3 regions of the Halomonas hibernica genome follow, and region 1 is predicted to be linked to each of the others. Evidence: predicted binding sites of a transcription regulator. Region 1 holds the regulator's gene; each other region holds the start of a gene.
What was found. The regulator sigma-54, encoded in region 1, starts transcription at its own class of promoters, with help from an activator protein. The targets are predictions, from matches to a motif close to TGGCACNNNNNTTGCTNT.
Positions count from the first base shown of each region.

Region 2: a site for sigma-54 is predicted at 2,457-2,474, ahead of glnL (nitrogen regulation protein NR(II)). Genes of this name have one in related genera too.
Region 3: a site for sigma-54 is predicted at 2,440-2,457, ahead of FKN99_RS05160 (amino acid ABC transporter substrate-binding protein). Genes of this name have one in related genera too.

Region 1 covers NZ_VIFN01000001.1:404,934-409,154, reverse strand. Annotated here, with positions in the region: gene lptA (lipopolysaccharide transport periplasmic protein LptA) at 1-347, shown strand, start outside; gene lptB (LPS export ABC transporter ATP-binding protein) at 357-1,106, shown strand; gene FKN99_RS01885 (RNA polymerase factor sigma-54) at 1,230-2,642, shown strand; gene hpf (ribosome hibernation-promoting factor, HPF/YfiA family) at 2,741-3,049, shown strand; gene FKN99_RS01875 (PTS sugar transporter subunit IIA) at 3,054-3,524, shown strand; gene rapZ (RNase adapter RapZ) at 3,592-4,221, shown strand, end outside.
Region 2 covers NZ_VIFN01000005.1:150,330-154,550, forward strand. Annotated here, with positions in the region: gene ntrC (nitrogen regulation protein NR(I)) at 1-1,354, opposite strand, end outside; gene glnL (nitrogen regulation protein NR(II)) at 1,351-2,409, opposite strand; gene glnA (glutamate--ammonia ligase) at 2,680-4,086, opposite strand.
Region 3 covers NZ_VIFN01000002.1:175,069-179,289, forward strand. Annotated here, with positions in the region: gene FKN99_RS05150 (amino acid ABC transporter permease) at 1-58, opposite strand, end outside; gene FKN99_RS05155 (amino acid ABC transporter permease) at 79-1,269, opposite strand; gene FKN99_RS05160 (amino acid ABC transporter substrate-binding protein) at 1,358-2,383, opposite strand; gene FKN99_RS05165 (amino acid ABC transporter substrate-binding protein) at 2,608-3,618, opposite strand; gene speE (polyamine aminopropyltransferase) at 3,702-4,221, opposite strand, start outside.

The DNA of each region.
Region 1 (4,221 bases):
TCAATATTCGCCAAGGCAATATGCAGCTACGTGGTGATCGCGTTGAAATTATCCGTAACGATGCGGGTGAGCTTTCTCGCGCTATTGCCACCGGTGAGCGGGCCTATCTACGCAATCAACTCGATGATCAGGACGCGCCGATGGAAGGATGGGCACGCCGCGTGGTTTATCACGTAGCAGAGCGGCGTGTAGAGCTTATTGACCAGGCCGAACTGACCCAAGCGGGCGATCAGTTTACCGGTGGCCGCTTGGAATACTTCATTGACCGCGAAGTGGTGCAGGCACGCTCCGATGTAAATGGTAGCGAGTCGCAGCGTATTCGTATGACGCTTCAGCCAGCGCAATAGGAGCCAACCATGTCTATTGCGGAAGCACCGCCCATAAAAACTCTTTACGCCAATCACTTGGCAAAAAGCTATAAGCGCCGCCGCGTGGTTAAAGACATTAGCCTAGAGATTGCTCAAGGCAGCGTGGTTGGCCTGCTTGGCCCTAACGGCGCGGGTAAAACCACATCATTTTATATGATTGTGGGCCTGGTGAAGTCTGATGCGGGTACGGTGCGTATCGACGAGCAAGACTTAACCCGCGTTCCCATGCACGAACGCGCGATGGCCGGCATTGGCTATCTACCCCAGGAAGCGTCTATTTTTCGCAAGCTATCGGTTGCGGATAACATTATGGCGATTCTGGAAACTCGCAAAGATCTGGACAGGGCAGGACGAGAGCAGCGGCTTGAGGCCCTGCTTGACGACTTTCATATTACCCACATCCGTGACAGCTTGGGCATGAGCCTTTCCGGCGGCGAGCGGCGGCGCGTCGAAATTGCCCGCTCCTTGGCCACAGAGCCCGCGTTTATCTTGCTGGATGAGCCGTTTGCAGGTGTCGACCCCATCTCGGTTGGTGAAATCAAGAGCATTATTCGCGCCTTAAAACAGCGCCACATTGGCGTGCTAATTACTGACCATAACGTCCGAGAAACACTGGATATTTGCGATATCGCCTATATTGTCGGTGACGGCCATATCATTGCTGGCGGTAGTCCTCAGACTATCCTTGATAACCAAAAAGTGAGGGAAGTTTACCTGGGTGCTGATTTTCGCCTATAAATTTAATTTCACCGCTAAACAGTGATCTGCAGTAAAAATTTTATCAGTGGCATGCTTATTGCACTTGCACAACAACATGACTCGCACTAGGGTGAAGCTTTCCGATTAACGAGTGGTTCTCAGATGGTCATGAAAGCTTCTCTCCAATTGCGTATCGGTACGCAGCTGACCATGACACCTCAGCTGCAGCAAGCGATTGCACTGCTACAGCTATCGACATTGGATCTACGTCAGGAAATTCAGCAGGCGCTGGATGCCAACCCAATGCTGGAGCAGGAAGATGAGTTCGGCGAGCAGGCGACCGTCGAAACACCCGGCGAGGAGTGGTCAGAAAGCATTCCCGAGGAACTCTCTGTCGATAGCGACTGGTCTGATACTTACCAGGACATGGGTAGCTCTGGCAGCAGCGAAGGCCCCGATTTTGAACGCCAGGCCGCGGGACAAAGCCTGCATGGGCATCTCCTTTGGCAGCTGGCGATGACCGATTTTACGGCTCGTGAGCAGCTAATCGCCGAAAGCCTGATTGATGCACTGGATGCCAATGGCTACCTGACGCAGCCGCTCAACGATATCCGCGATGGGTTACGTGCTCAGAGCATCGAAGGTCTCAGCCAGCGAGAGTTGGAGACCATTCTGATGCGCTTACAGCAGTTCGAGCCAACGGGCGTCTTCGCCCGTGACTTGCGTGAATGTTTGATGCTTCAGCTAGCAACGCTCCCCGACGACACGCCCCTACTGGTTCCCGCGCGCCGATTGGTTCGTCAGTTTCTAGAAGCGCTGGGCAAAAATGACATGCGCCTATTAAAGCGCCGCCTAAGCCTGGACGATGAGCAGCTAGACGATGTGATCGGTCTGATCCGAAGCCTGGACCCACGCCCAGGCAGTGCTTATGGCGCCACCGACGATAGCTACATCACGCCCGACCTGGTTGTACGTCATGATCATGAAGGCTGGCACCTGGAGCTTAACCCTGAAGCCCTGCCCCGGCTGCGCATCCAGCCCGACTACGCCAGCTTAATCAAGCGTGCAGACAAGAGTCAGGATAACCAGTTTTTAAAAGAGCACTTGCAAGAAGCGCGCTGGCTAATCAAAAGCCTGTCCAGCCGCAACGACACGCTTCTACGCGTAGGACGCGAGATTATCACTCGCCAAATCGGTTTTTTAGAGCACGGTGAAGAAGCGATGAAGCCGTTGATTCTTGCCGATATTGCCGAGGCGGTTGAGATGCACGAATCAACCATTTCTCGGGTCACCACACAAAAATATATCCATACCCCACGGGGCGTCTTCGAACTTAAGTACTTTTTCTCAAGCCAAATTAGCGGGCAGGATGGCGCAGACAGCCACTCAAGCACCGCGATTCGCGCCCGGCTTAAAAAGTTGATTCAAGATGAGCCTCCCGGCAAACCTCTTTCGGACAGTCGTTTGGTGACATTACTGGGAGATGGCGGCATCACAGTGGCACGCCGTACGGTGGCGAAATATCGTGAGTCGCTGGGCATTCCCTCATCAAGTGAACGTCGTCGTTTGCGTTAGTCGTTACAAGAGAAATGGCAAAACTCGCGACAGGGGCTTTGCAACACCGTAAAAAGGGTTACAATCGAAATTCAGTCCGATGGATAAGGAGCACGTCAATGCAAGTAAATATCACGGGTCATCATGTAGAACTGACTGACGCCTTGCGTGACTACGTTAATGAAAAGCTTGAACGCATCGAACGTCATTACGACCACATCACCACGGTACAAGTCACCTTATCTATTGAGAAGGAGCGCCAACATGCCGCGTGCACCCTTCATGCGGCAGGCGCCGACCTACATGCCGACGCCGAAGATGTCGACATGTACGCCGCTATTGACGCCTTAGCAGACAAAATTGATCGTCAACTCGTTAAGCACAAGGAAAAAGCACAAGCTCGCGCCCAAGGCGCTGGCGTGCGTTAATTCAATGACGTTGGAAACCATCCTCCCCCCGGAGCGCGTACTTTACGACGTGCCCGGGGGCAGCAAAAAGCGGGTGCTGGAGTTTTTCAGCACCTTTATCGCTCAAAATACACCCAGTCTGGATAGTCAGGAAGTTTTCAGCCGACTGATCGGCCGGGAACGCCTTGGCAGCACGGGGATCGGTAACGGCGTCGCCATCCCCCATGCGCGCAGCCCACATTGCGTTACGCCTATTGCGGGTTTTTTAAAATTATCAGAACCTATTGATTTTGATGCTATTGATGGCGACCCGGTCGACCTCGTCTTTGTGCTGCTTGTTCCCGAAGAGGCTGACGACACGCATTTGTCGCTTTTGGGCCAAGTGGCCACCATTATGAATGATGCGAGCACACGCCAGGCATTACGCAAAACCAGCAGCCAGCGCGATTTGCTTGACCTGCTGATGAGCAAGATTCGCGAACAGGCCGCTCCATAATCGCCCATAACGACTAACACGTTTTCATGCGTTATCCCTTTTATACGTTCAATCAGAGAGAGCCACTATGCAACTGGTGATTATTAGCGGCCGCTCTGGCTCTGGCAAGTCAATCGCTTTACAAGCGCTGGAAGATATTGGCTATTACGCCATTGATAATCTCCCTGCCATGTTGCTTGGTTCTTTGGTTGACGAACTCCGTGACGAGGGTGAGCGCACACATCTAGCGGTCAGTATTGATGCCCGCAACCTGCCAGCGGCGCTTGAGCGTCTTCCCGTACTGCTTGAAGAGCTGCGCGCGCGGCCTATAGATTGTCAGGTTATCTATCTAACCACCGATTCACGTATTTTACTTGAACGCTACTCTGCGACACGGCGACGCCATCCGTTAACGCGCAACAGTGATATGACGCTTGAAGAGGCAATAGAGAAAGAGGAAGAGACGCTCAACGAAATACGTGATTTGGCCGACCTGCGGATTGATACATCACGCTTATCGGTCCACGACCTGCGTCGGCGCATTTCAGACCAGGTAGCCCACCAGCGCAAGGACCAGCTAACACTCACCTTTGAGTCGTTCGGCTACAAGCATGGCGTACCCATGGATGCAGATTTAGTCTTTGATGTACGCTGCCTGCCCAACCCTTATTGGGACCCAACGCTACGCCAGTACACAGGACGTGATGCCACGATTATT
Region 2 (4,221 bases), on a different contig from region 1:
CCGCTGCTTCTCCTTTACGCCCACCGGTATGTTTTAACGCCGTCTCAATCAGAATTTTCTCAACGTCGGGTACGGCCTCTTCCAACAGATGTGTATGCCCTTCGGCCAGAGCACGGTCGGCCCATTCCCGAAAGGCGCTGCGCCATTCGCCATGACCGCCGCTTTCAGTTGCCTGGGGGGAGCGTAGCTCTGGCGGTAAATCCTCCACCAGAATTTCACGCCCAGACGCCATTACCGTTAACCAGCGACAGATATTTTCCAGTTGGCGCACGTTACCCGGCCACGCCAGGCGCGTCAGGTGCTCCTCGGTTTCGGCCGTGAGTACCTTGATGTCGGTGGCAAGTTCTTTGGCGGCTTCAGCAAGAAAATGCCGTGTGAGGCGTGGGATATCCTCACGGCGTTCGGCAAGGCGCGGCAAGTGAATGCGGATAACGTTCAGGCGATGGAAAAGGTCCTCACGAAAGCGCCCGTCATCCACCAGCGACTCAAGGTTCTGGTGCGTCGCGGCGATAATCCGCACGTCAACCTTGACCGGGGTGTGCCCGCCCACTCGGTAGAACTCACCGTCGGCCAATACGCGCAGCAAGCGAGTTTGGGTTTCAGCCGGCATATCGCCGATCTCATCCAGAAACAGCGTGCCGCCGTTGGCCTGCTCAAAGCGCCCCTGGCGCTGGGCAGCGGCCCCGGTAAACGCACCTTTCTCGTGGCCAAACAGTTCAGACTCAATCAGATCACGCGGGATGGCCGCCATGTTCAGGGCAATAAACGGCTTGCCCGCCCGAGGGCTGTGCTGGTGGAGTGCCTGGGCTACACGCTCTTTACCGGTGCCCGACTCGCCATTGATGAGCACAGTAATATGCGAATGAGAGAGTCGCCCAATGGCCCGAAACACCTCCTGCATGGCCGGCGCTTCACCAATGATTTCTGCGTTCAAACCTTCGGGAACGCTGATCGGCCGTTGGCGCTCGCGCGCATGAGCCACCGCCCGGCGCACAAGCGCCAGCGCTTCATCCACATCAAACGGCTTGGGCAGGTACTCAAACGCACCGCCTTGATAAGAGGCCACTGCGCTGTCGAGATCCGAATGAGCGGTCATGATGATGACCGGCAAATCCGGGTGCGCCTCACGGATGTGCGACATAAGATCCAGCCCATCAATGCCCGGCATGCGAATGTCAGTCACCAGCACATCCGGTGGGGTTGTCAGCAGTCGTTCCAGTACGGTATCGGCGCGTTCTATGCACTCTACATCAAGATCCGGCTGTGCCAATGCACGTTCAAGCACCCAGCGGATAGCGCGATCGTCATCCACAACGACCACCCGTGCAACCTCGTTACGTGTCGCCTCTATCATGATGCTTCTCCGGTACAATTAATAACCAATGGAATCAGTAAGCGGAACTCGGTGTGCCCGGGACGTGAGTCACATTCAATCAACCCTTGATGCTGATGCAGGATCGACTGAGCGATGGACAACCCCAATCCGCTGCCTTCAGCACGCCCTGACACCATCGGGTAGAAGAGCGTCTCTTTAAGTCCTTCCGGGATACCAGGGCCGTTATCGATCACACCCACCTCGCTCACTAACCGGTGGCGCTCAGCACCCAGGGTGAACTGACGCCGGGCACGGGTGCGCAGCATCAATTCGGGCACAGGGGTCTCGGCATCGCTCATGGCCTGCACGGCGTTCCTGGCCACGTTAAGCACGGCCTGGATCATCTGCGCCTCATCCCCGGAAAGGTCCGGCAGGCTAGGGTCGTAATCGCGGTGGATGGTGATATTCGGATGTTCAGCCACCAGCAGCGTTCTTACCCGCTCCAGCACTTTGTGGATGTTCACCGGCGCGTGCTTAACAATGCGATTCGGGCCAAGCATCGAATCCACCAGATCACGCAAGCGGTCAACCTCCTCCACGATGATATGGGTAAACTCACGCAATTCAGGCTTATCCAGGTCACGCTCTAATAGCTGAGCCGCCCCGCGGATGCCGCCCAGCGGATTTTTCACTTCATGGGCCAAGCCTCGGGCTAGCACTTTGATGGTTTCCTGGCGCGTGGTTAGCGCTTCCTCGCGGGAAATTTGCATCAAGCGGTCACGAGGCTCTACTTCCAGCAGAAGCTCGTCTGCCGACAGGGGCGTCACGGTGTAATCCACCGTCAGCGCTTCACCGTTAACCGGGGTAATGCGCGCCTCGCGCTGGGTGTAGGGATGAAAGGCATCCCGCGCCTTGGCCAACACCTGGTCAATACTTTCATCACCGCCCAGCAGGGTATCCTGGCTGCTCCCCTGCACACGGCTAAAGCTTACTGCCAACAGCGCTTCGGCGGCAGGGTTCATCCAGCGTACGCGGAGCTCACCGTCCAGCAGCAGCACTGCCATGGAGAGATGTTCTAGTAAACGCTGATACATGAAGTGTCCTGAATGTCGCTGATAAAAACGTTCAATACGCAAGAGAAACTGCAAAAAGCACGCCAGGTTGGCCCCTTTCATCAGCATGCACGCCTTATGGGCGCCAAGCCTTGATTCAACGAGCGTTAAGCGCGCAACCTGCCATGGTGCGATCCACCACATGCACTATTTTAGTGCATGGAGTACCGTTAAGGCGCACCCTCTCACTGGTTAAGTGCAATAAAAAACCCCGCCGAAGCGGGGTTTTAGGGCTATCGCGTCAAAACGCGATTAGCAGCTGTAGTACATATCAAATTCGATAGGGTGCGTGGTCATGCGAATACGCTCCACTTCTTCCATCTTGAGTTCGATATAGGCATCAATCATATCGTCGGTGAACACGCCACCTTCGGTCAGGAACGCACGGTCAGCGTCGAGCGCTTCCAGAGCCTGGTCCAGGCTGTTGGCAACGGTCGGTACCAACTTGCCTTCTTCTGGCGGCAGGTCGTACAGGTTCTTGTCCATGGCATCGCCAGGATGAATCTTGTTCTTGATGCCGTCGATACCTGCCATTAGCAGGGCAGCAAACGACAGGTACGGGTTAGCGGTCGGGTCAGGGAAGCGGGTTTCAACGCGCTTGCCTTTGGGGCTGACCGTATAGGGAATCCGGATAGAGGCGGAACGGTTACGGGCGCTGTAAGCCAGCATAACCGGCGCTTCAAACCCCGGCACCAAACGCTTGTACGAGTTGGTAGAGGCGTTGGTGAAGGCGTTCAGAGCGCGTGCGTGCTTGATCACACCGCCGATGTAATACAGCGCCATTTCCGACAGGCCTGCGTATTCATCACCGGCAAACTGGTTCTGACCATCTTTCCAGAACGACTGGTGAATATGCATACCAGAACCGTTGTCGCCAACCAGCGGCTTGGGCATGAAGGTCGCGGTTTTGCCGTACGCGTGGGCCACGTTGTGGATCACGTACTTCATTTCCTGAACTTCGTCCGCCTTCTTCACCAGCGTATTGAATTTAACGCCGATCTCGTTCTGCCCCGCATTCGCCACTTCGTGGTGGTGAACTTCAACGGTCTGACCAATCGCTTCCAGGGTGTTACACATAGCGCCACGGATATCGTGGAAGCTGTCGACCGGAGGAACCGGGAAGTAACCGCCTTTAACGCGCGGACGGTGCCCCAGGTTGCCGCCCTCTACCTGATTACTGGTCGCCCAGGCGCCCTCGTCGGAAGAAATCTTGTACATGGAACCCTGAATATCAGACTTCCAATGTACTTCGTCAAAAATAAAGAACTCAGGCTCCGGACCGAAGAAAGCAGTATCGCCCAGGCCTGTGGACTCCAGGTACGCCTCAGCGCGCTTAGCAATAGAACGCGGGTCACGATCATAGCCCTGCATCGTGGCTGGCTCAATGATATCGCAACGCAAAATCAGAGTAGCGTCTTCGGTGAAGGGGTCGAGGAAAGCAGTGCCATCTTCCGGGCGCAGGATCATGTCGGATTCGTTAATGCCTTTCCAGCCCTCGATTGAGGAGCCATCGAACATTTGACCATTTTCGAAGAACTCTTCGTCTACATCGCGGGCAGGCACGGTAACGTGCTGCTCTTTACCACGAGTATCGGTGAAACGCAGGTCCACCCACTTAACATCATGTTCTTCAATTAGCGCGAGAGTCTTGGCTGACATTGTGCCTCCGATATGGGCGTGGCTTAAAGCATGTAACAGTAAGCTATCGATAAAAGTGTTATTAGACAAACCCCGTCATTCAATAAAGTACGTGCCTGACAGGCCTATCCTTTTTGTTCGCTTAACATTTGCCTG
Region 3 (4,221 bases), on a different contig from region 1:
GCCCCAGGGTATTGCTGGGGGCAGGCCGCTGGTCAATCATTGTTTGGTTATGAATCATAAAGCTATCCTCACCGGCGCCTAGCGCTCAACCAACGCTACGCGGGCGTTGAACCAGTTCATGAACATGGAAACCAGCAGGCTGATCGTCAGGTACACCGCCATGGTCATGGCGATCACCTCAATGGCCTGCCCCGTTTGATTCAGCGTGGTGCCCGCAAACACGGAGACCAGGTCGGGATAGCCGATGGCCGTGGCAAGCGAGGAGTTCTTGATCAGGTTCAGGTACTGGCTGGTGAGTGGCGGGATAATGACCCGCAGCGCCTGCGGAATGACCACCAGGCGCAACACCAGGTTGCGCGGCAGGCTCAGTGCCTGGGCGGCTTCGGTCTGGCCGTGGGAAATGGCCTGGATGCCCGAGCGGACAATTTCAGCAATGAACGCAGCGGTATAGATGGAAAGCGCCAGCCACAGCGCCAGAAATTCCGGAATCACGGTAAAGCCACCGCGGAAGTTAAAGCCGCGCAGCTCCGGAACATCCCAGGTGATCGGTACGCCGGTGGCGACCGTAATCAGCAGTGGCAGACCCAGAATCAGTACCAGCGATATCCACCCGGCAGGGATCCGTTTACCGGTTGCCTCTTGGCGGCGCTTGTTCCACACACACAGTGCAATACTGGCGATAATCGCGACGATAAAGGTCGCTGGGATCATCCCAAAGCCTGACTCAAAAAGCGGCTCAGGCAGATACAGACCGCGCACGTTAAGAAAAACAACCTCGCCAAACGAGAGGCTGTCCCTTGCACTGGGTAGCGTGCGCAGCACGGCGAAGTACCAGAAAAAAATCTGTAGCAGTAACGGGATATTGCGGAAAGTTTCGATATAGGCGGTGGCCAGGCGTGCCAGTAGCCAGTTGGGCGACAGGCGAGCAATGCCGACAATAAAGCCAATCAGCGTCGCGGCCACCACACCCAAGGCGCCGACCAATAGCGTATTGAGCAAGCCCACCAAAAAGGTGCGGCCGTAGGTATCCTGAGAGGAGTAGTCGATCAGGCTTTGTACGATACCAAAGCCTGCGGTGTTATTTAAAAAGCCAAAACCGGTGGTGATACCCCGGGCGGATAGGTTGTCCTGAGTATTGCCGACGATATACAGCAAAAATACGACAACGGCTGCCGTTAAAAGCAGCTGAAAAACAAGTGCGCGTTTGGCACGGTCTCGCCAAAACGGTGGCTTGTGGCCAGCGGGGCGAGTGTTGGGTCTTACGGACATGGGTGGCGTCTCCGCTACACGGAAGGTCAATCAAATGGCCCGTCGGCACTCATCTGCTAAGCGCGACGGGCCGGGTCAAGCGAGATGCTTAGCGAATCGGCGGAGCGTACTGGAAACCACCCTGGTTCCATAGCGCGTTGGCACCGCGTTCAATCTCAAGCGGTGAGTCCATGCCAACGTTGCGCTCAAAGCTTTCGGCATAGTTACCGACCTGGCTAATAATGTTGTAAGCCCAGTCAGCGTCAAGCCCCATGCCTTCACCGTAGTTACCGTCCTGGCCAAGCAGGCGGGCGATGTCGGGGTTTTCGGAGCTGGTCATTTCCTCTACGTTTTCACTGGTCACGCCGTACTCTTCAGCATTGAGCATGGCAAACAGTGACCATTTCACGATGTTGAACCAAGTGTCATCGCCCTGGCGAACCACCGGGCCCAGCGGCTCCTTGGAAATGATATCGGGCAGAATGACGGCGCCATCCGGGTCATCTAACTGAATGCGCAGCGCCGCCAGCTGAGAAGTGTCCGAGGTTAGAACGTCGCAGCGGCCAGCCTGGAAGCCGCCCACGGTCTGCTCTGAGGTATCAAACACGATAGGATCAAATTCCATATCGTTGGCGCGGAAGTAATCGGCCACGTTAAGTTCGGTGGTGGTGCCCGTTTGGATACAGATCGCCGCACCATCCAGCTCATCAGCACCGCTGATGCCCAGGTCACGGCTAACCATGAAGCCGATACCGTCGTAGAAGTTGACGCCTGCGAAGTTCAGACCCAGCGTGGTATCGCGCGTGGTGGTCCAGGTCGTGTTACGAGAAAGCAAATCGACTTCGCCAGACTGCAGCGCAGTGAAACGCTCAACGGCATTGAGAGAGATGTAGTTGACGGCATCCGCATCACCCAATACGGCAGCGGCGACCGCACGGCAAACATCGACATCCAGCCCTTGCCAGTTGCCATCACCATCGGGTGCCGAAAAGCCTGGCAAACCGTCGCTGACGCCACACTGCACGGCTCCACGTTCAATGGTTTCTTCAAGTGTTGCTGCGTTAGCGTTAGTGGCGCCTGTCAGTGTGATGGCGCCTGCAGAGGCCAGTAATACCCAGTGTTTCTTGTTCAACATGGTAATTCCCTTCCTCGATTAATATTGTTATGCATGCGAAGGCATGACATATAAAGCTAGCAAGGAAGATGCCAATGTGGGTACAACGCCAAATTCAGCGCTTTTCAACGCAAAATGATTCTGCTTCTACGAAAGTTTAGGTGCAAAAAAATAGAAACGGTTGCCGCCTGCGCTGTTTTGGTGCGACAACCGATGGTTGATGGCAGAGTGCTGACCGGTAAGCCCTAGCGGATAGGCGGGGCATACTGAATGCCGCCATCGCGCCACAGAGCATTTAAACCACGGGTAATATTGAAGTTAGAGTCCACGCCCACGTTGTGATCATACATTTCGGCGTAGTTACCCACCTGTTTGACGATTTGGTAAGCCCAGTCGTCATCGAGTCCCATGCCTTCACCAAAATTGCCGTCCTGGCCCAGCAGGCGGGCAATATCTGGATTATCGGAATCCGCGTGTTCATCAATATTGGTGCTTGAGACACCCAGTTCTTCAGCATTGAGCATGGCAAACAGCGACCATTTTACGATATTGAACCACTGGTCATCGCCCTGGCGTACGGCGGGCCCAAGCGGTTCCTTGGAAATAATCTCGGGCAGCACTACCGCCATGTCGGGGTTGGCAAGCTGCATGCGTTGGGCATACAGCTGTGAGGCATCGGAGCTTAGGACGTCGCAGCGCCCGGCTTCAAAACCGGCAATCGACTGTTCGGGAGAATCAAACACCACTGCGTCATAGTGCATGTCGTTAACACGGAAATAGTCTGAAAGGTTCAGCTCGCTGGTCGTGCCTGACTGCGTGCACACCGCCGCGCCGTCCAGGTTTTCGGCACTTTGCACGCCCAGGTCGCTTGCGACCATGAATGCTTGGCCATCGTAATAGCTCACCCCGGTAAAGTGCATACCTTGGGTGGTATCGCGGCTAGAGGTCCAGGTCGTCGTGCGCGAGAGCAGATCCACTTCGCCGGACTGCAGGGCGGTAAAACGCTCCACCGAATCGAGCGGTACGAAATCAACCTTGCTGGCATCGCCTAATGCCGCCGCGGCAATCGCGCGGCAGACATCGGTATCCAGGCCGCGATATGTATCGTTATCGTTCAGTGAGGAGAAGCCGGGCTGGGCGGCGTTCACCCCGCAGCGTACGCTATCGCGGGATTGAACGGTTTCTAATGTGGTGCCCAAGGCAACCGTCGGGACCAGGGCGCACGCGCCAATGCTTATCCATTTAAGGGTTTTCATTGTTGGTTCCTTAACGTGGTGACACAAAAAAGGCCGAGCAGTGCCCGGCCTCATCGCTTGCTGGCGTGCTATTCAAATAAACGTCAGCTGAACGCTTTACGCATGAACGGTGGCAACGCCAGGGCGCCCCGGTGGGCATCCACTGTGTAGTACTGTAGCGGCATTTCGTGACTAGCGGCAGCCTCTTCGCGGAAGGTTTCCACGTTGGTGCCTTTACCGGCAAGCGTCACGCTCCACCAGCCGGAAGGATAAACCGGCTGGGGGAAGGGCAGCGTGGCGACACTGGCAAAGCCCGCTTCGCGCATGTCATGACGCAGCTCACGAATAATCGAGCCACTGTGATAAAGCGGTGATTCGCTCTGCTGCACCATCACGCCATCGGCTTTCAGAATGCGGTGGCAGCGCTTAAGGAAGTCAGTCTTGAACAACCCTTCGGCGGGGCCGACCGGGTCGGTAGAGTCGATAATCAGCACGTCGATGCTTTCATCGGCAGCGTCATCTACCCACTTCACACCGTCGGCGAACAGCAGCTCGGCGCGTGGGTCGTCGTTGGCTTCCACCAGTGCCGGGAAGAAACGCTCGGAGGCCTTGGTGACTTCTTCA